3 regions of the Streptomyces sp. ADI95-16 genome follow, and region 2 is predicted to be linked to each of the others. Evidence: riboswitches for the same ligand, from Rfam matches in the RefSeq annotation. Region 2 holds a riboswitch; each other region holds the start of a gene.
What was found. Region 2 has a riboswitch for cobalamin ahead of EES41_RS30625 (CoA-acylating methylmalonate-semialdehyde dehydrogenase). Riboswitches for the same ligand answer to the same signal wherever they lie in the genome.

Region 1 (7,691 bases), 910 kb from region 2:
CGCCAACCCGTCCAAGGTCCCGACCCCGACCGCCGCCCTCGATGACGCCGCCCACAAGAAGGGCTTCACCTGGGACGGCACCTGGTACGCGTCCTTCGACGACTTCTCGGTCGACACCATAAAGAGCGTCAGCGGCGGGGGTTCCGCCTACTGGAGCATCGCCGTCAACGGCGCCCCCACCCCGGTCGGCGGCTGCCAGTTCAAGATCAACGCCGGTGACCAGGTCTCCTTCACCTGGACGGCCTTCTAGTACGGCACGTTCGCCCGGCCGGCGCTTTCGCACACGGTCGGTGCTGCGGTCCCGAAGGCCCGCAGCACCGACCGGGGTCCGGAGGTCAGGCGCCCCAGCGCAGGGCGATGGTGTCGCCCACGCCCACGACCTTGTTGCGGGCCGCGCCGGCGAAGGCGGAGCCGTCGACGCTGACCTTCCAGGTGTTGGAGCCGCTGTTGGCCTTGCCGTTGACGGCCGTGACGGTGCCGGTGCCCGACGAGGGGGTCACGCTCGTGACGCAGCCGGAAGGCGTCGCGGCGGTGGTCGCCGCGTTCAGGACGTCCCCGAGGGTGGTGGTCGTACCGGTCGGGGTGAAGGCGACCGAGCACACCTTGAGGCTGCCGGCGCCGTCGTCGACGGTCAGCGCCAGCTGGGTGGCCGTACCGGCGGTGAAGGTGGACTGGGCGACCCACTGCGGGGCCCCGGGGGTGACCGGAACGGGCGGGGCCGTCGTGAAGCCGCCGCCCGCGACGGCCCGCAGCGCGTCGATGGAGGAGTAGGCGGAGGGCACGGTGTCGGACGGCTTGTACTTGAAGCCGCCCGCCGGGTTGTACTGATTGGCGATCAGGAAGTCGATCGGGGTCTTGCCGCTGCCGGTGAGGAAGTCCCCGGTCTGCGGGTTGAATCCGCAGGCGTTGAGACCGGCGACACCCCAGCCGTTGGAGCTGGTGTTCACCCCGTACAGGGAGTTGAAGGCACCGCTGCCGGAGACCAGCGTGCCCTTCAGGAAGTTCTTCGCCTGGACGACGTCCGTGTCGGTGTTCGGTACGCCGGACACGCACAGGGCAGCCATGGCGGCGCCGGTCATGTCGACGTCGCCCGCGGAGTTCAGGACGGTCGGATTGCCCTCGCCCTTCTGGTACGTCCAGCCGCCGTCCACGTGCTGGTTGGCGCGGATGCGGGCGACCATCGAGTCCGTCAGCGCCTGCGGGACACGGGCGCCGCCGGCCTGCGTCTTGGCGCCGCCCAGCGAAAGGGCCGCGAAGACCGTGCCGTTGAAGTTGCCCGACGGGCCGAAGTAGCCGGCTTCCGCGGTCTGCCAGTAGGAGTAGATGTTGGCGACGAGGTTGCGGGAGGCGGACACGCGGGCAGGGTCGATGCCGGCGGCGTACGCGTTGAGGGTGCCGCGCTCGTAGTCCGTGACCACCGGGGAGGCCTGCGGCCAGCCCGCCGTCGACAGCAGGTTGCGGTAGACGGTGCGAGCGTTCTTCGTCGTGTCGCCACCCGGGTAGACGTCGACGACGGCAGTGCCGGCCGCCGCGAAGGTGCTGAACGCCCACTCGTTGGACAGGCCGGAGCCGGCGTACGAACCGTCAGCCGCCTGGAGGGACTTGAGGTATGCCACACCGTTGGTCTTGGAGGTGGCGATCTGGGCGGGTGACGAGGTCGCGGACGCGGGGAGCGCGGTGAGCGCGAAGGCGCCGAGCGCTGCGGGCACGACGAGCGCGAGGCGGCGGGAGGTGCGGGGACGGGGACGGGACATGGCCTGCTCCTGGAATCGGCGGACGCCGACCTCATCCGGCGCTCCACGTCCAGTGCGGACGCACGGGCGGGCATGCCGGAGGGCCGCCGCCCGGAACGCGTGGTACGGCTTCCTGTACTGCATCGCCGTATGGGCATTCGGGCTCGGAGACGGCCCCCGCCGTCCCACACCGCTGCGCGTCAGCTCCGGCTTCCCACCGGATTCCCCCATCTGGCAGCCCAGGACGCTACCCGAGTGATCAAGGGTCCGCCAGCCACCGCGAGACGGGCCGCCCGGACCCGCCGGGAGCGCTCCTGGATGAGATGCAAGACACCTTGACGCTGCCTTTATCAGCGTGTTCCACTCCGACTGATAAGCACTCAGCTCCAGGGGAAGCCGGTCTGAATCCGGCGCTGACCCGCAACCGTAGGCCCGGCATCGCCGGGCGAGCCGGAATGCCTGGAGCCAGGTTTTTGCAGCGAGAAACGCCGTCGCGGACTACGGCGTGGTTCGAAGGCTTCTTCCGCGCCCTGCGCACCGCGCATTGCGCACCGCGCTCCGTGCGTGCGGGAAGCCCTTTGCCACGCACTGGTCCGCCCGGCTGACACGAGGGGCCGTGGTGGGGACCGCAGAGCTAGCAGAGCGACGCACGGGAAGAATGAGGCTGGTGTCGCTGATGTCGGCGGCGCTGCTGACGTTCGGCGCGAGCGCGGTCTTCGTCACCGGGACGACGTCCGCGGCGGCCGACCCGATCGAGGGGTGCACCGCCACGGCCGGCGCCGTCGTCGCCGTCGACTTCGGCCCGTTCGGCGGCAAGGTGGAGCGCGGCTGCGACACCACGCCCACCACGGGCTACGAACTGCTCCGGGACGCCGGTTTCACCACCGAGGGCACCGTCCACGACGGCCCCGCCTTCATCTGCCGCATCGGCAACGGCTCCTTCAACTCCGGTACCCAGTACCCGACTCCGGACAAAGAGGCCTGCGTCCTCACACCGCAGGCGACCGCCTACTGGTCGTACTGGATCGCCTCGCCCGGCCAGAAGAACTGGACCTACAGCCCCCTCGGCGCGATGGCCCGCACGCCGAAGGACGGCGACGTGGACGCCTGGGTGTTCGGCGGTACGGACATCGGCGGGACCTCCGGCAAGCCCACCTTCTCCCCCGACGACGTACGCGCCGCAGGCGGCGGCCCCAGCCCGGACCCGACCGGGCCCACGGGCCCGCCCACCGTGCCGCCGGGCACCGTGGACCTGCCCGCCGCCACCCGGTGGCTCACCGGGCAACTGACCGACGGTGAAAGGGTCGTCGACGAGGGCGCCACGACGGCGAACCACTTCCTCACCACCGAGGCCGTCTACGCGCTCGCGGGCGCCGACCCCAAGAGCGCGACGGCCCGCAAGGCCGCCGACTTCCTCGCCACGCCCGCGCAGACGGACGCGTACGCCTACCCGGTCGGCAAGGACGGGATCCCCGACGCCACCGCCGCGGCGCGCCTCGCGCTCGTCGCCGAGGCCACCGGCAGGGATCCGCGGGCCTTCGGCGGGCACGACCTGCTCGGGGACCTGGTCAAGTACGTCTGTCCCCGGGACATCGGTGACGGCGAGACGGTCGACGGCTGCCTCACCAAGGGCGATTTCCGCACCACCGGCCAGTCGGACGCCCAGGCCATGGCCGTCATCGCCCTGCTGAACGGCGGCGTGACGCCCCCGGCCGACGCCGTGAACCGGCTGGCCGGCCTCCAGTGCGAGGACGGTGGGTTCACCGGCATCCTCATCCGCTCCGGCGGATGGTGCGACAGCGACGCCGCCTCCACGGGGCTCATCGCCCTGGCCCTCAAGCGGGCCGGCGGCCACGACGCGGCGGTCGCGAAGGCCCGGGCCTACTTGAGGAAGTCCCAGCTGGCGACCGGGGCTTGGCCCTCCGCCTCGTACATGACGACCGGCGCCCCGGCCGCCACCGCACGGGCCGCCCAGGCGCTGCGCGCCCTCGGTGACACGCCCTACGCGGACGCGGGCCTCTTCTGGCTCTCCAAGCAGCAACTCCCCGCGGGCGGCTTCGGCTTCGAGGAGGGCGAGACCGACGCGCGGGTGTTCGCCGCCGCGCCGGTGGTGCTCGCCGCCGCCAAGAGCGACCTGGTGACGCTGACCACCCCGCCGGCGGTTCCGCCGACGGCTGCGCCGGGCGAGGGGCCTGACGCGAAGAAGGGGACGGCCTACCTCACCGACAAGGCCCGTCTGATCCAGGGCCGTTACTACGAGAACGCGCCCGGCAGCGGCTTCGCCGACTACGGTCTGACCATCGACGGCGCCTACGCCCTGGCCGCCACCGGCCAGGACAACGCCACCCTGCGCAACGTCGTCGACTTCCTCGACAAGGGCGGCAAGGACGGCAAGGGGCGCGGCGTCCACGACTGGACCCTGATCGGCACCAAGCACGCCGGCGGGGGTTCCATCGGCAAGACCGCCGTCCTCGCGGAGGCCGTCGGCCGCAACCCGCGCGCCTTCGGCGGACAGGACCTGATCGCCGCCCTCGCCAAGGCCGTCTGCCCGGCCCCGAGCACCGCGCCCGACCGGAGCTGCGCCGCCAAGGGCGCTTACACCAACGCCCCGTCCGTGTTCTCCCAGTCCCTCGGCATCATCGCCCAGGTCCGCGCCGGTGACGGTGCCGCGGCGGCCGAGCCGATCGCGTACCTGGAGAGCCTCCAGGAGTCCTCGGGTGCCTGGCCCAGTCTGATCGGGACGTCCAGCGGGGCCGAGGTCGACTCCACCGCAATGGCCGCCATGGCCCTCGACCTGCTTCCGGACGCCAAGGCACAGGCGGCCGTGGACAAGGCGCTGGCCTGGCTGGCCACCCAGCAGAAGGACGACGGCGGCTTCCCCGGCGCGTCGGGCAACTCGGTCAACTCCGCCGCCCTCGCCATCCAGGGCATGTCCCTCGACGCGCCGAAGTACGGCGCCCAGATCGGCAAGGCCCGTAAGTTCCTCGTGACCCAGCAGAACACCGACGGCGGCTTCAACGTCGCCAAGGGCGGCCAGCCCGGTTCCGACGTCCGCGCCTCCACCCAGGCGGTGGGCGGCGCCACCGGCATCTCCTTCGCCACCCTGACCCGCAGCCTGGAGGGCACCACCCCCGAACCCATCCCCAGCACCTCGACGGGAACGGGCGGCACGGGCGGCACCGGCGGTACGGGCGGCACCGGCGGCACCGGTGGGACGGGCGGCACGGGCAACACCACGGGCGGGACCAGCGGTACGGGCGGGACCACCGGATCCGGCGGCACCAGCGGCACTCCCGTCATCATCACCCCTGGCGAAAGCCCGAGCGCTTCCAACGGCACCAGCTCCGCCGGCGGCAACTCCGGCAGCTCCGGCAGCTCCGGCAGCGGTTCGGGCGCCTCCGGCGGTGCCGGCGGTACCGGCACCACCACCGGTTCCGCCGGCGGCAACAGCGCGGTCGTGACCGGCGGTTCGGGCGGAGTCCTGGCCTCCACCGGCGTCCAGGTCGGTGCGCTGGCCGGCGCCGCGGCCGTACTGACCCTGGCCGGATGGCGGCTCGTCGTCATGGCCCGTACGCGCCGCAACCCTGCGGAGGAGGACCGATGAGCTCCCGCGTCACACGCGCCCTGGCCCGCCTGACGGCGGCCCTCGGGCTGACGGTGGCGGCCCTCGCCGCCACCGTCGGCCCGGCCGGGGCCGCCCCCCAGGCGATGGGCCAGTGCACCACCTCCTCCGGAGTCGTGCTCGCCGTGGACTTCAGCCACTGGGGCGGGCCCGTCTACCGCTCCTGCGGCACCACGCCCACCACGGGCTACGAGCTCCTCAACCAGGGCGGCTGGGCCACCACCGGCACCGGCCACGACGGACCCGCCTTCATCTGCCGCATCGGCTACAGCGGCCACCAGGGCGGCAAGCAGTACCCGACCCCGCAGCAGGACGACTGCGTCCTGACCCCGCCTGCCTCCGCGTACTGGTCGTACTGGCATGCGAACCCGGGGCAGAACACCTGGGAGTACAGCCAGCTCGGCGCGATGCTCTACAAGCCGAAGCCGGGCAGCGTCGACCTGTGGATCTTCGGCGGGACGAACATCGAGGGCACCGAGGGCAAGCCCACGGTCACCCCCGATCAGCTGCGGGCCCACAACACCCAGCCCGCGGGGGCTCCGGCTCCGAAGGACACCCGTACGGCGGCTCCCCTGCCGCCGGACGTCAACACGGGCCCCAGGCCGGAGAACCCGCCGCCGGCCGACCGCACACCCCCTGCGGCGGCCCCGCCCGCGCAGGGCGCGGCGGCCCCCGTCCCGTCCGCCCCCGACTCCCCCTCGGCCTCGGCCCCGCCCGCCGGGAGCGCCTCACCCTCACCCTCGCCTTCGGTGTCGCCGTCGCCATCGCAGTCGCCGTCGACCAGTACGGGAGCGGTGGCCGCTCAGGCCCCCGGGCCCCAGGTGGTCGAGGCGGCGCCGGCCGCCGATGCCGAGCACGACGCGGGCTCGTACCTGCCCGCCGTCGCCACCGGGGCGCTGGTGCTGCTGATCGGCGCCGCCGCCGTGTTCGCGGCCAAGCGCCGCCGTCGTACGGAGTAGCCGCGTGTCACGCACCACCACGGCCGCGGCCACGCCGCCCGGGTCCGGCACCGCGCCGGACCCGGGCGGCCACCGTCTGCCCCGCACCCTGCACCCGGTCGCCTGGTGGATCTGGGCGCTCGCCCTGGCCACCGCCGTCAGCCGCACCAACAACCCGCTGCTGCTGTTCCTCGTCCTCGCGGTCCTCGGCTACGTCATCACCATGCGGCGTACCGAGGCCCCCTGGGCCCGCGGCTTCAAGTACTACCTCTACCTGGCCCTCACGGTCGTCGCGATCCGGGTGACCTTCCGGGCGGTCTTCGCCACCGGCATCACCCCGCGGGACCACTTCCTCTTCTCCCTCCCCCACATCCCCACCCCCGACTGGTACGCGGGCATCCAGCTCGGCGGTCCGGTCTCCCTCGAAGCGCTGCTCTCCGCGGCCACCGACGGACTGCGGCTCGCCTGCATGCTGTGCTGCATCGGCGCGGCCAACACCCTCGCCAACCCCAAACGGGCCCTGCGGGTCCTGCCCGGCGCGCTGTACGAGCTGGGCGTCGCGGTCACCGTCTCCATCAGCGTCGCGCCCCAACTGGTGGCGAGCGTCCAGCGCGTGCACCGCGCCCGCAGGCTGCGCGCCGGCCGCCCCAAGGGCCCGCGCGCCCTGCGCGGCATCATCGTCCCCGTTCTGGAGGACGCCCTGGAACGCTCGCTGCGGCTCGCGGCCGCCATGGACTCCCGTGGCTACGGCCGCGCCGGGACCGCCACCCGCCGCTCCCGGCGCCTGACCGGTGCGCTGATGCTGCTCGGCATGTGCGGGCTGTGCGCGGGCGCGTACGGGCTCCTCGACGCGACCGCGCCGAAACTGCTCGGGCTCCCCACGATGGGAGCGGGCGCGCTGCTGTGCTTCGCCGGACTCCGGCTCGGCGGGCGCCGCATCACCCGTACGACCTACCGGCCCGACCCGTGGCGGGCCGCGGAGTGGACCGTCGCCGGGTGCGGGGTGGTGTCGGCCGTCCTGCTGTTCAGCAATGCCGGTTTCAACGCCGCCGAGCTCAACCCCTCGATCTACCCGCTTAGTTGGCCGACCCTGCCGCTCGTGCCGGCGGCGGCGATCCTGCTCGCCGGAGCCGCCGGCTTCCTCGCCCCGCCCCCGACCGCTCCCGTCCGGGCGACCGTATCCGCACCCGTCCCCGTACAGCGCAACGAGGAACCCAAATGATCCACTTCGACCAGGTCACCGTCCAGTACGACGACGCGGCCGAACCGGTCCTGCGCGAGGTGGACCTCACCGTCGAGGAGGGCGAGCTGTGTCTCGTCGTCGGCCACACCGGCGTCGGCAAGTCCACCCTCCTCGGCGCCGTCAACGGACTCGTACCGCACTTCACCGGCGGCACC
Region 2 (7,691 bases):
CCAGCGCCGCGGGGGTGAGGATCTCCTCGTGACGCTCCCCCCGCGTTCCGAGGACCTGGACGCGGTGGGCGGTTGCGTGGGCGGGCATGCGGATCTCCTCAAGACGGGGAGGGGAGCGGGGGAGCGGGGCGCGGGGCCTAGTGGAACTGCTCTTCCTCGGTGGAGCCGGCGAGCGCGGTGGTCGAGGAGGCGGGGTTGACGGCGGTGGAGACCAGGTCGAAGTAGCCGGTGCCGACCTCGCGCTGGTGCCTGACGGCGGTGAAGCCGTGCTCCTGCGCGGCGAACTCACGCTCCTGGAGGTCCACGTACGCGGTCATGCCGTGCTCGGCGTAGCCGCGCGCCAGGTCGAACATGCCGTGGTTGAGGGAGTGGAACCCGGCGAGGGTGATGAACTGGAAGCGGTAGCCCATGGCGCCCAGCTCGCGCTGGAACTTGGCGATCTGGTCGTCGTCCAGGGCCGCCTTCCAGTTGAAGGACGGGGAGCAGTTGTAGGCCAGTATCTGGTCCGGGTACTGGGCGTGGACGGCCTCGGCGAACTCGCGGGCCTGGGCCAGGTCCGGGGTGCCGGTCTCCACCCAGATCAGGTCGGCGTACGGGGCGTAGGCGAGGCCGCGGGCGATGACGGGCGCCATGCCGTTCCGGACCCGGTAGAAGCCTTCCGCCGTGCGCTCGCCGGTGACGAACCGGGCGTCGCGCTCGTCGACGTCGCTGGTGATGAGGTTCGCCGCGAGGGCGTCCGTACGGGCGATGATCACGGTCGGGGTGTCGGCGATGTCCGCCGCGAGCCGGGCCGCGTTCAGGGTGCGGATGTGCTGCGAGGTCGGGACGAGGACCTTGCCGCCGAGGTGGCCGCACTTCTTCTCGGAGGCGAGCTGGTCCTCGTAGTGGATGCCGGCCGCGCCCGCCGCGATCATGGCCTTGGTGAGCTCGAAGGCGTTGAGCGGGCCGCCGAACCCGGCCTCCGCGTCGGCGACGATCGGGGCCAGCCAGTCCGTGGTGTCCGCGGCGCCCTCGGCGGTGGCGATCTGGTCGGCGCGCAGCAGCGCGTTGTTGATGCGGCGGACCACCTGGGGCACCGAGTTGACCGGGTAGAGGCTCTGGTCCGGGTAGGTGTGCCCGGCCTGGTTGGCGTCGGCGGCCACCTGCCAGCCGGAGAGGTAGATCGCCTGGAGCCCGGCCCGGACCTGCTGGACGGCCTGGCCGCCGGTCAGCGCGCCGAGCGCGTGGACGTAGTCCCGCTCGTGGAGCTGGCGCCACAGCCGTTCCGCGCCGCGCCGGGCGAGGGTGTGCTCCTCGCGGACGCTGCCGGAGAGGCGGACCACGTCCTCGGCGGTGTACGTCCGCTCGATCCCGGCCCAGCGGGAATCCGTGGCCCAGCGCCCGGCGAGTTCCGCTGCCGCCGCCGTCGTGTCCGTCGTGTCCGTCGCGTTCGTCGTGCTCGTGGAAGCCATGACCGTCACCGTCTCCTGAAGTCGCTTGAGTCGCTTGAGTCGCTTGAACCGCTTGAGTCGCTTGACGCTGAGCTGCGTCGGTCCGTCATAGGTGCGAAGAAATGGCACGGTGTGCCGAATTCAAGATCGCGGCCCGCCGTCCATCCGGGGAACGAGCGGAGCAATGTTGCTGCCACCGGGCGTCCGGCGGGCCGCAGGACGACTCTCCCAATGACACCCAGTGCCATCAACCGTGGACGAATGCCAAGTTCTGCGAATCTTTCCGGGGTCGTTTGCCAAGTGTGCGAAGGTCCGGTGAGGGGCTTTCTCGCCTAGGCTGGCGACCGACACGAGGGGGACGCGGTGAGCAAGACCTACGCGGGAGCGCGGCTGCGCAGGCTGCGCGAGGAGCGCCGCCTGAGCCAGGCCGACCTGGCCCGGATGCTGGCGATCTCGCCCAGCTACCTCAACCAGATGGAGCACGACTCCCGCCCGCTGACCGTGCCCGTGCTGCTGCGGCTGACCGAGGCCTTCGGCGTGGACCCGGGCTTCTTCTCGGAGCGGGACACCAGTCGGCTCGTGGCCGACCTGCGCGAGGCGCTGGCCGGGGAGGTCGCGGCGGCCCGGGTGTCCGCCTCCGACCTCGCGGAACTCGCCTCCCGGATGCCGGCGGTCGCGCAGGTGCTGCTGGACCTCGGGCGGCGCGGCCAGCTGCTCGCCGAGGGGCTGGCGGGCGCCGCCGACGGCCGCGACGCCGGAGCGGGGCCGGCGACGGGGGCCGGCCCGGGCGCCCCGCGCTCACCGCACGAGGAGATCCGGGAGTTCTTCTACCGCCGCCAGAACTACCTGCACGACACCGACCTCGCCGCCGAGGAGCTGGCCCGCGCCATCGGGATCCGCCGCGGCGACGTCGTGCGCGCCCTCGCGGCGCGGCTCGCCGAACGCCACGGGGTCCGGCTGGCCGCCGACTCCGAACGGCTCCACCACTACGACGACTCCGCCCGCGTGCTCCACCTCTCGGCCCGGCTGCGGCCCGGCCAGCAGGCGTTCCGGATGGCGACCCAGCTCGCCCTGCTGGAGTACGCCGACGAGCTGGACCGGCTCGCCTGCGAGGACTTCCCGGCCGGCTCCACCGCCCACGCCCTGGCCCGGATCGGCATCGCCAACTACTTCGCCGCCGCGCTGATCCTCCCGTACCGCGCCTTCCACACGGCCGCCGAGGAGTTCCGCTACGACATCGAGCGGCTCACCGACCACTTCGGCATCGGCTACGAGACGGTCTGTCACCGCCTGAGCACCCTTCAACGCCCCAGGCTGCGCGGGGTCCCGTTCTCCTTCGTCCGCGTCGACCGCGCCGGGAACATGTCCAAGCGGCAGTCCGCGACCGGATTCCACTTCTCCCGCGCGGGCGGCACCTGCCCGCTGTGGAACGTCTACGAGGCCTTCGCCGCGCCCGGCCGGATCCACGTCCAGGTCGCCGCCATGCCGGACGGGCAGCGCTACCTGTGGACGGCCCGCGCCCTGACCCGGCACCGGGGCGGCTGGGGCGAGCCCGGCAAGACGTTCGCGATCGGGCTGGGCTGCGAGATCCGGCACGCCTCGCGGCTCGTCTACTCCGACGGCCTCGACCTCGGCAACACCGCGGCGGCCACCCCCATCGGCATGGGCTGCCGCATCTGCGAACGCCTCGACTGTCCGCAGCGCGCCGTCCCGCCGCTCGGGCGGCCGCTCGCCGTCGACGAGAACACCAGCACCTTCGTCCCGTACCAGGTGGCCGACCGGGCGCGCTGAGGCCGGGGGCGGGGCCGCAGGGGCCCGGAGGCGGCGGTCAGCCCAGGCGGAAGGCCTCCGCCGGGGTCACCGGGGCGCCCGCCGCGACCCCGTGCAGGACCTGCGCCAGCACCTCCGCGCCGCGCACCACCCGGGGCCCCGGCCGGTTGAAGTACGCGGGCCCGTCCAGCACCCACACCGCGCCGGCCCGTACCGCGGGCAGCTCCTCCCAGCCGGGCAGCGAGGTCAGCAGCTCCCGCTCGCGCAGGGTGCGCTCCGGTGCGAACCCGCAGGGCATCAGGAGGAGTACGTCGGGGCGGGCGGCCCGGACCGCCTCCCAGTCCATCGGCCGGGTGTGCTCGCCCGGGGCGGCGAGCAGCGCCTCACCGCCCGCGTGCGCGATCTGCTCGGGCACCCAGTGACCGGCCGGCCAGAGCGGGTCGAGCCACTCGATCGCCACCACCTTGGGCCGCGGCCGCCGGCCCGCCGTCCGCTCGCGCACGGCCTCCAGGCGCTCGGCGAGGACCGCCCGGCGCTCCCGCGCGTGCTCCCGTACGCCGAGCAGCTCGCCCACCGTGACCAGGCAGTCCAGTACGTCGTCCAGGGTGCGCGGCTCCAGGCTCAGCACCCGGGGCCCGCCGTCCAGGACGCGCACCGCCCGGCTCGCCCCCGCGTAGGAGACGGCGCAGACGTCGCACAGGTCCTGGGTGAGGACCACCTCGGGCCGCAGCGCGCCCAGCGCCTCGGTGTCGAGGGCGTAGAGCGAGGACCCGCTGTGCGCGGCGCCCCCGACCGCGGCGGAGATCTCCCGGCTGCTCAGATCGTCCGGGGAGAACCCGGCGGAGGTCACCACCGGCACCCCCGCCACCGCCCGCGGCGGCCAGTCGCACTCGTGCGTCCGGCCCACCAGATCGGCGGCCAGACCGAGCTCGGCGACGATGTCGGTGGCCGCGGGGAGCAGCGAGACGATGCGCATTCCTCGACTGTAGGCCTTGGTCCGGGGACCCTTCACACCCGTCCGCGCCGCGAGTGGGGGTGGACTTACTAGGACGTCCAACTATATGTTCGTGACAAGCCCGCGGTGCAGGGAAGCCGGTGTGAATCCGGCGCGGTCCCGCCACTGTGACCGGGAAGTGCGCTCTTCAGCAGTACAGGCCACTGACGGAATCCATCCGTCGGGAAGGCCGGAGAGCGTGCGTTGATCCGGGAGTCAGGATACCGGCCGTGGGGTGTTCCGTGTTGTCCACGAGGATGGAGCAGACACGCATGGCACCGGTACGTGACCACGGCCCAGGTGATCCGGCGGAGTATCCGAAGTACGCGGCCCTGCCCGCGCGTTCGTGACTCGACGAAGGCCTCCGCGCCTTCACTGTCCCGCGGTCCGCCCCGCGGCGCGCACCCCGATCGGTGCGCCGCCGCCGTCTGCCGCGCCTTCCTCGGATCTCACCTGACGAGAGCAGGCTTCGATGGTCCGCGAGCTCACCCATTTCATCGGCGGAAAGCACACCACCGGAACGTCCGGTCTCTTCGCCGACGTGTACGACCCCAACACCGGCGCGGTCCAGGCCAGGGTCCCCCTGGCCGGGCGCGCCGACACGGAGGCCGCGATCGCGGGCGCCGAGGAGGCGCAGGCCGATTGGGGCCAGTGGAACCCGCAGCGGCGCGCCCGCGTCATGCTGCGCTTCCTCCAGCTCGTCGAGGGCGAACGCGACGCGCTGGCCCGGCTGCTGTCCGCCGAGCACGGCAAGACCGTCGCCGACGCGCACGGCGACCTGCAACGCGGCCTGGAGGTGGTCGAGTTCGCCGCCGGGATCCCGCACCTCCTCAAGGGCGAGTTCACCGACAACGCCGGCACCGGCATCGACGTCCATTCCCTGCGCGCGCCGCTGGGCGTGGTCGCCGGGATCACCCCGTTCAACTTCCCCGCGATGATCCCGCTGTGGCAGGCCGCCCCGGCCCTGGCCTGCGGAAACGCCTTCATCCTCAAGCCCTCCGAGCGCGATCCCTCCGTACCGCTGCGGCTTGCCGAGCTGTTCCTGGAAGCCGGTCTGCCGCCCGGCGTGCTCAACGTGGTCAACGGCGGCAAGGAGGCCGTGGACACCCTGCTGGAGGACCCCCGCGTCCAGGCCCTCGGCTTCGTCGGATCCACCCCGATCGCCGCGCACATCTACGCCACCGCCGCCGCGCACGGCAAGCGCGCCCAGTGCTTCGGCGGCGCCAAGAACCACATGATCGTGATGCCCGACGCCGACCTCGACCAGGCCGTGGAGGCGCTCATCGGCGCCGGCTACGGCTCGGCCGGCGAGCGCTGCATGGCCATCGCCGTCGCCGTCCCGGTCGGCGAGGAGACGGCCGACAGGCTGGTCGGCAAGCTGAAGGAACGGATCGCCGCCCTGCGCATCGGCACCTCCGACGACCCGGAGGCCGACTTCGGCCCCCTGGTCAGCCAGGACGCCCTCGACCGCGTCCGGCGCTACGTGGACATCGGCGTCAACGAGGGCGCCGAACTCATCGTGGACGGACGCGGGTTCACCCTGCCCGGCCACGAGAACGGCTACTTCGCCGGAGCCACCCTCTTCGACCGGGTCGCCCCCTCCATGCGGATCTACCGCGAGGAGATCTTCGGCCCGGTGCTCTCGGTGGTCCGGGCCGCCGACTACGAGGAAGCCCTGCGCCTGCCCACCGAGCACCCGTACGGCAACGGCGTCGCGATCTTCACCCGCGACGGCGACACGGCACGCGACTTCACCCGCCGGGTCGGCGCCGGCATGGTCGGAGTCAACGTCCCCATCCCGGTCCCCGTCGCCTACCACACCTTCGGTGGCTGGAAGCGGTCCGGCTTCGGCGACCTCAACCAGCACGGGCCGGACTCCATCCGCTTCTACACCCGCACCAAGACCGTCACCTCGCGCTGGCCCTCCGGGGCCAAGGAGAGCGCGAGCTTCACCATCCCGACGATGGGATGAGCGCCGTGACCACCCTCACCGAGGACCAGCTCGCCCTCGCCGAGGTCACCCTCGACTTCGCCCAGGACCACCTCGCACCGCACGCCGTCGCCTGGGACAGGGACAAACACTTCCCCGTCGACGTGATCAGGCGGGCCGCCGCCCTCGGCCTCGGCGGGGTCTACGTCCGCGAGGAGCAGGGCGGCAGCGGACTCACCCGGGCCGACGGCGTCCTCGTCTTCGAGACCCTCGCCACCGGCTGCCCCTCCATCGCCGGATACCTGTCCATCCACAACATGGTCGCCTGGATGATCGACCGGTACGGGGACGCGGCCCAGCGCCGCCGCTGGCTGCCCGGCCTCTGCACGGCCGACACGCTGGGCAGCTACTGCCTCACCGAGCCGGGAGCCGGCTCCGACGCGGGCGCCCTGCGCACGCGCGCCGAACGGGACGGCGACCACTACGTCCTGACCGGCGTCAAGCAGTTCATCTCCGGCGCCGGAGCCGCGGGCGTGTACATCGTCATGGCCCGGACCGGAGAGGCGGGGCCCCGGGGGATCTCGGCCTTCGTCGTCGAGCGGGACGACCCCGGGGTCTCCTTCGGCGCCAACGAGCAGAAGATGGGCTGGAACGCCCAGCCCACCCGGCAGGTCGTCCTCGACGGGGTGCGCCTGCCCGCCGACCGGCGGCTCGGCGCGGAGGGCGAGGGCTTCCGCATCGCCATGAACGGCCTCAACGGCGGCCGCCTCGGCATCGCCGCCTGCTCGCTGGGCGGTGCGCAGAGCGCGCTGGACCGCAGCCTGTCCCACCTCGCCGACCGGGCGGCGTTCGGCGCCCGGCTCCTCGACGCCCAGGCGCTCCAGTTCCGGCTCGCGGACATGGCCACCGAGCTGGCCGCCGCCCGCGCGCTGCTCCGTACGGCCGCCGAGGCCCTCGACGCGGGCGATCCGAAGGCCGCGGAGCTGTGCGCGATGGCCAAGCGGTTCGCCACCGACACGGGCTTCACCGTGGCCAACGAGGCGCTGCAACTCCACGGCGGCTACGGCTACCTCAGCGAGTACGGCATCGAGAAGATCGTCCGCGATCTCCGTGTGCACCAGATCCTGGAAGGGACCAACGAGATCATGCGCGTCATCGTCGCCCGCGGGCTCACGGAGGCCCTGCGATGAGCGGAGAGGAAGAGGTCCTCGTCCGCGTCGAGGGCCGGGCCGGCCGACTGGTGCTCAACCGCCCGAAGGCCCTCAACGCCCTCAGCCACGCCATGGTGCTGCGGATCGAGGAGGCCCTGACGGCGTGGCGCGAGGACCCCGCCGTGGAGACGGTGGTGATCTCCGGAGCGGGGGAGCGCGGGCTCTGCGCCGGCGGTGACATCCGGGCGATCTACGAGGACGCCAGAACGGGCGGCAGCGCCTCGGCGGACTTCTGGCGCGACGAGTACCGGCTCAACGCGCTGATCGCCCGCTACCCGAAGCCGTACGTGGCGCTCATGGACGGCATCGTCATGGGCGGCGGGGTCGGCGTCTCGGCCCACGGCGCCGTGCGGATC
Region 3 (7,691 bases), 1.2 Mb from region 2:
CGTTACGATCGGGGCCTCCAGCCCCTTAAATGGGCAGGTGCTCTGCTACCCGGACCGTCGATCCGCTCTCCGCGCCGGGGCGGCGGTCGCCGCCGGCGCCCTCACCGCGGCCTGCGGCGCGAGCGGCCGCACCGACCCCGCGCCCACCGCCCCCACGAGCGCCGCCGCCCCCTCGCCCGCCAAGGCGCCGGCCGTCGCCCCCGCCCCGCACCGGTTCCCCGGCCAGCCCGTCGAGATCGGCCACGGCCCCCGCGACCGGCCCCGCGTCGCCCTCACCTTCCACGGCAACGGGGATCCCGCCACCGCCAGGGCGATCCTCGCCGAAGCCGAGAAGGGCGGCGCCCGCGTCACCGTCCTGGCCATCGGCAGCTGGCTCGACGCCCACCCGGAGATGGCCCGCCGGATCCTCGACGGCGGCCACGAACTCGGCAACCACACCCAGCGCCACCTCGCCCTCAACGCCATGCCCGAGGCGGAGGCGTACGCCGAGATCACCGAGTGCGCCCAGCGGCTCAAACGGCTCACCGGCTCCATCGGCAGCTGGTTCCGGCCCTCCCAGACCCGGTACGCGACCCCGCTCGTGCGGACCCTCGCCCAGCGGGCCGGCTACCCGCACGTCCTCTCGTACGACGTGGACTCCCTCGACTTCACCTCGCCCGGCGCGGCGGCCGTCATCCGCACCGTCACCGGGACGATCCGCAGCGGATCGGTGGTGAGCCTGCACTTCGGCTACGCGGACACGGTCGCCGCGATGCCACCCCTCCTCGAAGAACTCGCGCGCCGCAAGCTGCGCGCGGTGACCACCACGGAGCTGCTGACCCCATGACGACCATCCGCCTTCCCCGGAAGGCCACCGCGCTGTTCGCCGGACTGGTCCTCGCCGCCCTGGCCGGCTGCGGAGCCGGCGACAAGGACGCGACAGAGGCGCTCGGCTCCAAGGAACCGGCCCGCCCGGTCAAGGCGGTCCCGGCCGTTCCGCCCGGCCTGGCGGGAATGCCGCCGCTCCTCGACCCGAACGACGTCTACGCCGCCGACCGGCCGAACAGGCTCTCCCCGGTGGTCAAGGACTTCCCGTCCCGCGTCTACGTGCCGAACACCGGCTCCAACACGGTGTCCGTCATCGACCCGGCCACGTACACGGTCATCGACACCATCCCGGTCGGCGTCCAGCCCCAGCACGTGGTCCCGTCCTGGGACATGAAGACCCTGTGGGTCAACAACAACCGCGGCCACACGCTCACCCCGATCAACCCGGCCACCGGCGAGGCCGGCGCCCCCGTCGAGGTGCACGACCCGTACAACCTGTACTTCACGCCGAACGGCAAGTACGCGGTCGTGATGGCCTCCATGGACCGCGAGCTGGTCTTCCGCGATCCGCACACCATGAGCCGGGTGAAGACCGTTCCGGTGACCTGCGCCGGCGTCAATCACGCCGACTTCTCCGCCGACGGCCGCTACTTCATCGTGAGCTGCGAGTTCTCCGGCGAACTGCTCAAGGTCGACACCGAGAGGATGGAGGTGATCGGCCAGCAGAAGCTGCCGTTCGAGGGGGCGATGCCGCAGGACGTCAAGATCTCCCCGGACGGGAAGACCTTCTACGTCGCCGACATGATGGCGCACGGCATGTGGGTGCTCAGCGGCGAGGCGTTCGACGTGCCGAAGCTGCTGCCCACCGGCAAGGGCTGCCACGGCCTGTACATCAGCCGCGACTCCAAGGAGATGTACGTCTCCAACCGCGGCGAGGCCAGCATCTCCGTCTTCGACTTCACCCAGAACAAGCTCACCAAGAAGTGGGAGCTGCCCGACGGCGGCAGCCCCGACATGGGCGGCGTCTCCGCCGACGGCAAGGTGCTGTGGCTGTCCGGCCGCTACAACGGCGAGGTCTACGCCATCGACACGACGTCCGGGCGGCAGCTCGCCAAGATCAAGGTCGGCGGCGGCCCCCACGGCCTGGCCGTCTACCCGCAGCCCGGCCGCTACTCGCTGGGGCACACCGGCATCTTCCGGTAGCCCGGTCCGGCGGAGCGGCCCCTGCCGATCCCTTGCGGACCCCTTGCCGATCACCGTCGCCGCGTCCGCCGGCCGAGCGGGACCCGCGGCGGGGGCGGGCCGGGGCTGCCGCTACCCTGGGCCGGTCAACAAGCACCAAGAAGGGGTGGACCCAGTGGCGGACATCGAGAGCGCACGGGCGACGTTCAACAAGTTCGACGTGAACGGTGACGGCTTCATCACGGCCGACGAGTACAGCGCGGCCATGAAGGCGATGGGTGACGCCTTCGTCACCGCCTCCGTCGCGGACGCCGTGGTCGCCTCCAAGGACGCCAACCACGACGGCCTGCTGAGCTTCGACGAGTTCTGGGCCTCCCTGAACAAGTAGCCGGCCCCGCGCCGCCCCCCGCCCGCCCCTGCCGGGCCGGCGGGGGCGTCAGGCCGTGCCGCCCCCGGCGCCGGGCGCCGGGAGGGCGATCTCCTCCACCTCGGCGAGGGCCTCCTCCAGCCAGGTCAGCCAGAAGGTCTCCAGCGCGATGCCGCCGCGCAGCACCAGCCGGTGCAGCCGGTCCTCGTCCGAGCGCCGGCCCGGCGGGAAGTCCTTCTCCTCGATCGCCTCGTACGTCTCCAACTGCCGCCGGTGCAGACCCAGATGGCGCCGCAGCTCCGCTTCCAGCCCCTGCGGTCCCACCACCGCCGCCGCCCGGATCCGCAGCAGCAGCGGATCGCGGACCGTCTTCGGATCCTGCCGCTCGCCGACCCACCGGGCGAGCTCCGCGCTGCCGTCCGGCAGCACCTCGTACTCCTTCTTCTGCCCCCGTACCGGCACCTCGCTGGGCAGCGCCCGGATCAGCCCGGCCTCCTCCAGCCGGCCGAGCTCCCGGTAGATCTGCTGGTGCGTCGCGGACCAGAAGTACCCGATCGACTTGTCGAACCGCCGGGTCAGCTCCAGCCCCGACGAGGGCTTTTCGAGCAGGGCGGTGAGGATGGCGTGCGGGAGCGACATGCGGCCATCCTAGGTTCGCGGGAGGCCCGGCACCCGCGCGCGGGAGCGGGTCAGGGACGACCCCGGGCCCAGGCGGCGAGGGCCTCCGGGGTCTTCGGGCCCGGGGCGTCCCCGGCCAGCAGGTCTCGGGCCCGCAGGAACGCCGCCACCGCCGGGGACCACGCCTGGCGCAGGCCCGCCGAGACCAGCAGCTCCGGGTCCGCCAGCAGCGTCCCGGCCGGACCGAACCGGATGCCCGACGGGGTCAGCACCGCCGCGTCGTCGGCCCAGCGGACCGCCAGGTCCACGTCGTGCGTGGCCATCACCACCGTGGTGCCGGCCGCGCGCAGGCCCGCCAGCGCGTCCAGCAGCCGCTCCTGCCCCTCCGGGTCCAGGCCCGCCGTCGGCTCGTCCAGGATCAGCACGCGCGGCGCCATCGCCACCGCGCCCGCGATCGCCGCCCGCTTGCGCTGGCCGTACGAGAGCAGGTGCGTCGGGCGGTCCCGCAGCGCGGTGATGTCCAGCGCGGCCAGGGCGGAGTCCACCCGCGCCCGTACCTCCCCGGCGGGCAGGCCCATGTTCATCGGGCCGAAGGAGACGTCCTGCTCCACCGAGGCCGCGAACAGCTGGTCGTCCGGGTCCTGGACCACCAGCTGCACCGAGGTCCGCAGCCGGGTCAGCCCCGCCCGGTCGTGCGCCACCACCGCGCCGTCGAGCCGCAGCTCGCCCGGACCCGGCTTCAGGCCCCCGCTCAGCAGCCGCATCAGCGTGGTCTTGCCGCTGCCGTTGCGGCCCAGCAGCACCAGCGCGCGGCCCGCCGCGATCCCGAAGTCCACGCCGGACAGCACCGCCGGCCCGTCCTCGTACGCGTAGCCCGCGCCGACCAGCTCCACCAACCGCGTCACAGATACAGCTCCTTCAGTACGAGGGTGGCGGCGATCAGGGTGCCCAGCAGGGCCCCCGACGCCGCGAGGAACCGCCACGACAGCGCCGCCTCCGGTACGAGCACGCGCAGCGCGCCGTCGTAGCCGCGCCCGGCCAGCCCCTCCTGGAGCCGCCCGGCGCGGTCGAAGGCCCGTACGAAGGAGGTCGCCGCGAGCCCGGCCAGCGAACGCCACACCGCGGCCCGGCCGGTCTGCCCGAGGCGGGCCGCTTGGGCGCGCCGGACCTGCGCCATCGAGTCCAGCAGCAGGAACCCGATCCGGTACATCACCAGCGCCACGTCCACCACCGGGGCCGGAACCCCCGCGCGGACCAGCCGGGGCAGTACGTCCGAGACGGGCGTGGTGAACGCGAACAGCAGCACGCCGAGGGAGGCCGCGGAGGTCCGCAGCAGCAGCTCGGCCGCGTGCCGGGGGCCGTCGGGCGCCCAGGAGACCAGCCCGGCCGGGCCGCCGACGGCGACCAGCAGGGGCAGAGCCCCGGTGAAGCAGAACCCGAGCGGGATCCGGAACGCCCGCCACAGCCGGCGCCCGGGCACCCCGGCGGGGCCGAGCAGTACGGCGAGGGTGGCGCCGGCCACCAGCGGCCCGCCGGGCCACGGCGGCAGGGCCACGGCCGTGACGGTGAGACCGACCCCGAGCAGGCCCTTTTCGAGCGGGTGGCGGCGGCGCCAGCGGCTGCCGTGCGCCGCCACGTCGATCGGCAGCACCGCCTACGCCTCCGGGGTGGTGGCGGCGGCCTGCGGGGCGGGCTGCCGCTCCGCCTGCGCGAGGCCCTGGCGGCGTCCCTTGCGCACGCCGAAGTAGTACGCGAGCACGCCCGCGCCGAGCGCCGCCTGCAACGCGAACAGCGCGGACTCCACCTCCCCGGACGGAGGCTCGTACAGCGGGGAGAACCAGGGCTCGTAGTCCGGCTTGAGCTCGGTGATGGCCGCCTCCGCCTGCGCGTCGGCCCCCGCGAACGGCTCCTCCTTGCCCTCGCCCAGCCCCAGCGCGAGCGGGAGCACGGCCAGCGCCGCCACCAGGAGCAGCAGCAGGGTGTTGATCTTCGCGTTCCGGCTCATCAGACCGCCGCCTCCTGCTGGTTCCCGGTACGGGCGCCGGCGCCGCCGCCCGTGAGCTTCGCGACGCCGAGCCGGACCAGGTCCGACTTGCTCGACTGCATCAGCAGCCGCATCACGAGCACCGTCAGCAGGCCCTCGCTCACGGCCAGCGGGATCTGCGTGACCGCGAAGATGCCGCCGAACTTGGCGAGCGCGCCGGGGAACCCGCTCCCCGGGTCCGGGAAGGCGAGCGCCAGCTGCACCGAGGTCACGCAGTAGGTGACCAGGTCGGCGAAGAAGGCGCCGAAGAACACGGTCACCATCAGCGGGACGTCGAACTTCCGCAGCAGCCGGTAGACGGCGTACCCGGCCCAGGGCCCGGCGATCGCCATGGAGAACACGTTGGCGCCGAGCGTGGTGAGCCCGCCGTGCGCCAGCAGCAGCGCCTGGAACAGCAGGGTGATCGTGCCGAGCACCGCCATGATCGGCGGCCGGAACAGGATCGCGCCGAGCCCCGTCCCGGTGGGGTGCGAGCAGCTGCCCGTCACCGACGGGATCTTGAGCGCGGAGAGCACGAACGTGAACGCGCCGGACGCGCCGAGCAGCAGCGTGCTCTCCGGGTTGGCCTTCACCTCGCGGGTGAGGGCGCGGACGCCGTGGACGACGAAGGGAGCGGACGCGGCGCCCCAGGCGACCGCGTGCAGCGGGGGCAGAAACCCCTCGGCTATATGCATGAGTGGGGAGACCTCTCCAGCACCTCGTGGATGGACAACGCGCCCCGGCCGGTCTCCTGGCTCACGGGTGCTGTTGTCCCGGCTCCGCCTTCCCGGGGTCGTACGGTCTCCCGCGCGAGCCCAGTGGCTTCCCTACGGAGTGGAGCCGGACTTCCCGATCACAGTGGCGAGGGCCGCACCGGTTTCGCACCGATTTCCCGAACACCAAGGCCAGCTGACCCTAGTCGGCCGCACGGACCGGTAACAACCCGCGCCGATCACGCCGGTCGGATGGCCGGAATCCGCCGGTCTGTCCGCCGGTCACGTCCGCGGGCCCGCGAGCCGGCAGGTCCGCGAGCCCGCCCCGCCCGGATGGGCTCCGTCCGGTGGCGGGGGCCCTCGGAGGCTCGCAGGGTGGGGGAGTGGCCGACACCCCGCAGACCTTCGACACCGCGCAGCCCCCCGACTACGGCGACCTCACCGCCGTCTACGTGAACTGCACGCTCAAACGCTCGCCCGAGACCAGCAACACCGAGGGCCTGATCGACAAGAGCCGCGCCGTCATGGCGGCGGCGGGCGCCCGGACCTCCCTCATCCGTGCCGTCGACCACGACATCGCCACCGGTGTCTGGCCCGACATGACCGAGCACGGCTGGGAGAGCGACCAGTGGCCGGTGCTCTACAGCCAGATCATGGACGCCGACATCCTGGTGCTCTGCGGGCCCGTCTGGCTCGGTGACAACAGCTCGGTGATGAAGCGGGTGATCGAGCGGCTCTACGCCTGCTCCTCGATCCTCAACGACCAGGGCCAGTACGCCTTCTACGGCCGGGTCGGCGGCGCGCTCATCACGGGCAACGAGGACGGCGTCAAACACTGCGCCATGAACATCCTCTACAGCCTCCAGCACCTCGGCTACGCGATCCCCCCGCAGGCCGACGCGGGCTGGATGGGCGAGGCCGGGCCCGGTCCCTCGTACCTCGACCCGGGCTCCGGCGGCCCCGAGAACGACTTCACCAACCGGAACACCGCCTTCATGTCCTGGAACCTCATGCACCTGGCCGCGCTGCTCAAGCGGGGCGGCGGCATCCCGGCGCACGGCAACCAGCGCTCCCTCTGGGACGCGGGCTGCCGCTTCGACTTCCCGAACCCCGAGCACCGCTAGCCGGGGGAGGCGGGCGAGGAGAACGGGGACCCGGCGCCCGCCACGGCGCCGGGTCCCCGCACGCTCAGCACACGTTCGGGTGCGCGACGTCCAGCACGAACCGCTCCGGCCCGTGCAGGACGGAGGAGGTGTAGGAGGGCTTGGTGTCGAAGGCGGCGCCGAAGGTCACGTACCCCTCGTAGTCGCCGGTCAGGGCCATGCCCTTGAGTTTGGGCAGGTAGATCTTGACGAGCTTGGGCCCTTGGTACACGTTCTGCCCGGCGTCGTCGTGACCCGCCGCGGGATGCAGGCGGACCTCCAGGAAGTACTTCCCGGCGAGCGGTACGGGCTTGCCGGACCCGTCGTAGACGAGGTGGGTGACGGGCGTGACGGTGACCTGGGGGACGTATCCCTTGACGTCGATGACGAGCCGGTCGTACGTGCAGTGCCCGCCCCAGCGGGCATTGACGACGAGCGGGGTCTGCGTGCGGGCGGAGCCGGTCGCGGCGGCGGCCGAGGCCGGCGCGGCGAGCGAGATCCCGGCGGCGAGCAACATGCCCGTGGCCAGGGCGGTGATCTGTCGGCGGCGGAGGTGCTTCATGACGCCCCCTGTTTCTCCAGAGACGGGGACCGATGTCATCGCTAAGGACACCTCCGGCGCCCCGGCGGTTCCACCGGAGCCGCGGCGGCCCTGCGGACGGCGAAGAGCCCCACCGGGCGCGCGGCCGCGGTGGGGCTCTCCGAGCAGGTCAGCGGGTCAGCCGGCCGTCGTCAGCATTCGATGACGTTGACCGCGAGGCCGCCGCGGGCGGTCTCCTTGTACTTGACCTTCATATCGGCGCCGGTCTCCTTCATGGTCTTGATGACCTTGTCCAGGG

Region 1: another riboswitch for cobalamin. It lies ahead of EES41_RS34695 (hypothetical protein); the one in region 2 lies ahead of EES41_RS30625 (CoA-acylating methylmalonate-semialdehyde dehydrogenase).
Region 3: another riboswitch for cobalamin. It lies ahead of EES41_RS25410 (energy-coupling factor ABC transporter permease); the one in region 2 lies ahead of EES41_RS30625 (CoA-acylating methylmalonate-semialdehyde dehydrogenase).

Annotation. Positions count from the first base shown of each region.
Region 1 covers NZ_CP033581.1:7,785,879-7,793,569, reverse strand. The annotation lists gene EES41_RS34700 (DUF4430 domain-containing protein) at 1-250, shown strand, start outside; gene EES41_RS34695 (hypothetical protein) at 336-1,754, opposite strand; cobalamin riboswitch at 1,865-2,003, opposite strand; cobalamin riboswitch at 2,124-2,193, shown strand; gene EES41_RS34690 (prenyltransferase/squalene oxidase repeat-containing protein) at 2,410-5,337, shown strand; gene EES41_RS34685 (hypothetical protein) at 5,334-6,314, shown strand; gene EES41_RS34680 (energy-coupling factor transporter transmembrane component T) at 6,319-7,515, shown strand; gene EES41_RS34675 (ABC transporter ATP-binding protein) at 7,512-7,691, shown strand, end outside.
Region 2 covers NZ_CP033581.1:6,873,829-6,881,519, forward strand. The annotation lists gene aceB (malate synthase A) at 1-88, opposite strand, end outside; gene aceA (isocitrate lyase) at 138-1,451, opposite strand; gene EES41_RS30615 (short-chain fatty acyl-CoA regulator family protein) at 1,794-3,221, shown strand; gene EES41_RS30620 (cobalamin-binding protein) at 3,259-4,176, opposite strand; cobalamin riboswitch at 4,263-4,442, shown strand; gene EES41_RS30625 (CoA-acylating methylmalonate-semialdehyde dehydrogenase) at 4,667-6,166, shown strand; gene EES41_RS30630 (acyl-CoA dehydrogenase family protein) at 6,163-7,314, shown strand; gene EES41_RS30635 (enoyl-CoA hydratase/isomerase family protein) at 7,311-7,691, shown strand, end outside.
Region 3 covers NZ_CP033581.1:5,646,007-5,653,697, forward strand. The annotation lists gene EES41_RS25375 (polysaccharide deacetylase family protein) at 38-826, shown strand; gene EES41_RS25380 (YncE family protein) at 823-2,010, shown strand; gene EES41_RS25385 (EF-hand domain-containing protein) at 2,165-2,377, shown strand; gene EES41_RS25390 (PadR family transcriptional regulator) at 2,426-2,995, opposite strand; gene EES41_RS25395 (energy-coupling factor ABC transporter ATP-binding protein) at 3,046-3,879, opposite strand; gene cbiQ (cobalt ECF transporter T component CbiQ) at 3,876-4,625, opposite strand; gene EES41_RS25405 (energy-coupling factor ABC transporter substrate-binding protein) at 4,629-4,979, opposite strand; gene EES41_RS25410 (energy-coupling factor ABC transporter permease) at 4,979-5,692, opposite strand; cobalamin riboswitch at 5,721-5,916, opposite strand; gene EES41_RS25415 (flavodoxin family protein) at 6,094-6,834, shown strand; gene EES41_RS25420 (hypothetical protein) at 6,899-7,414, opposite strand; gene EES41_RS25425 (L-serine ammonia-lyase) at 7,585-7,691, opposite strand, start outside.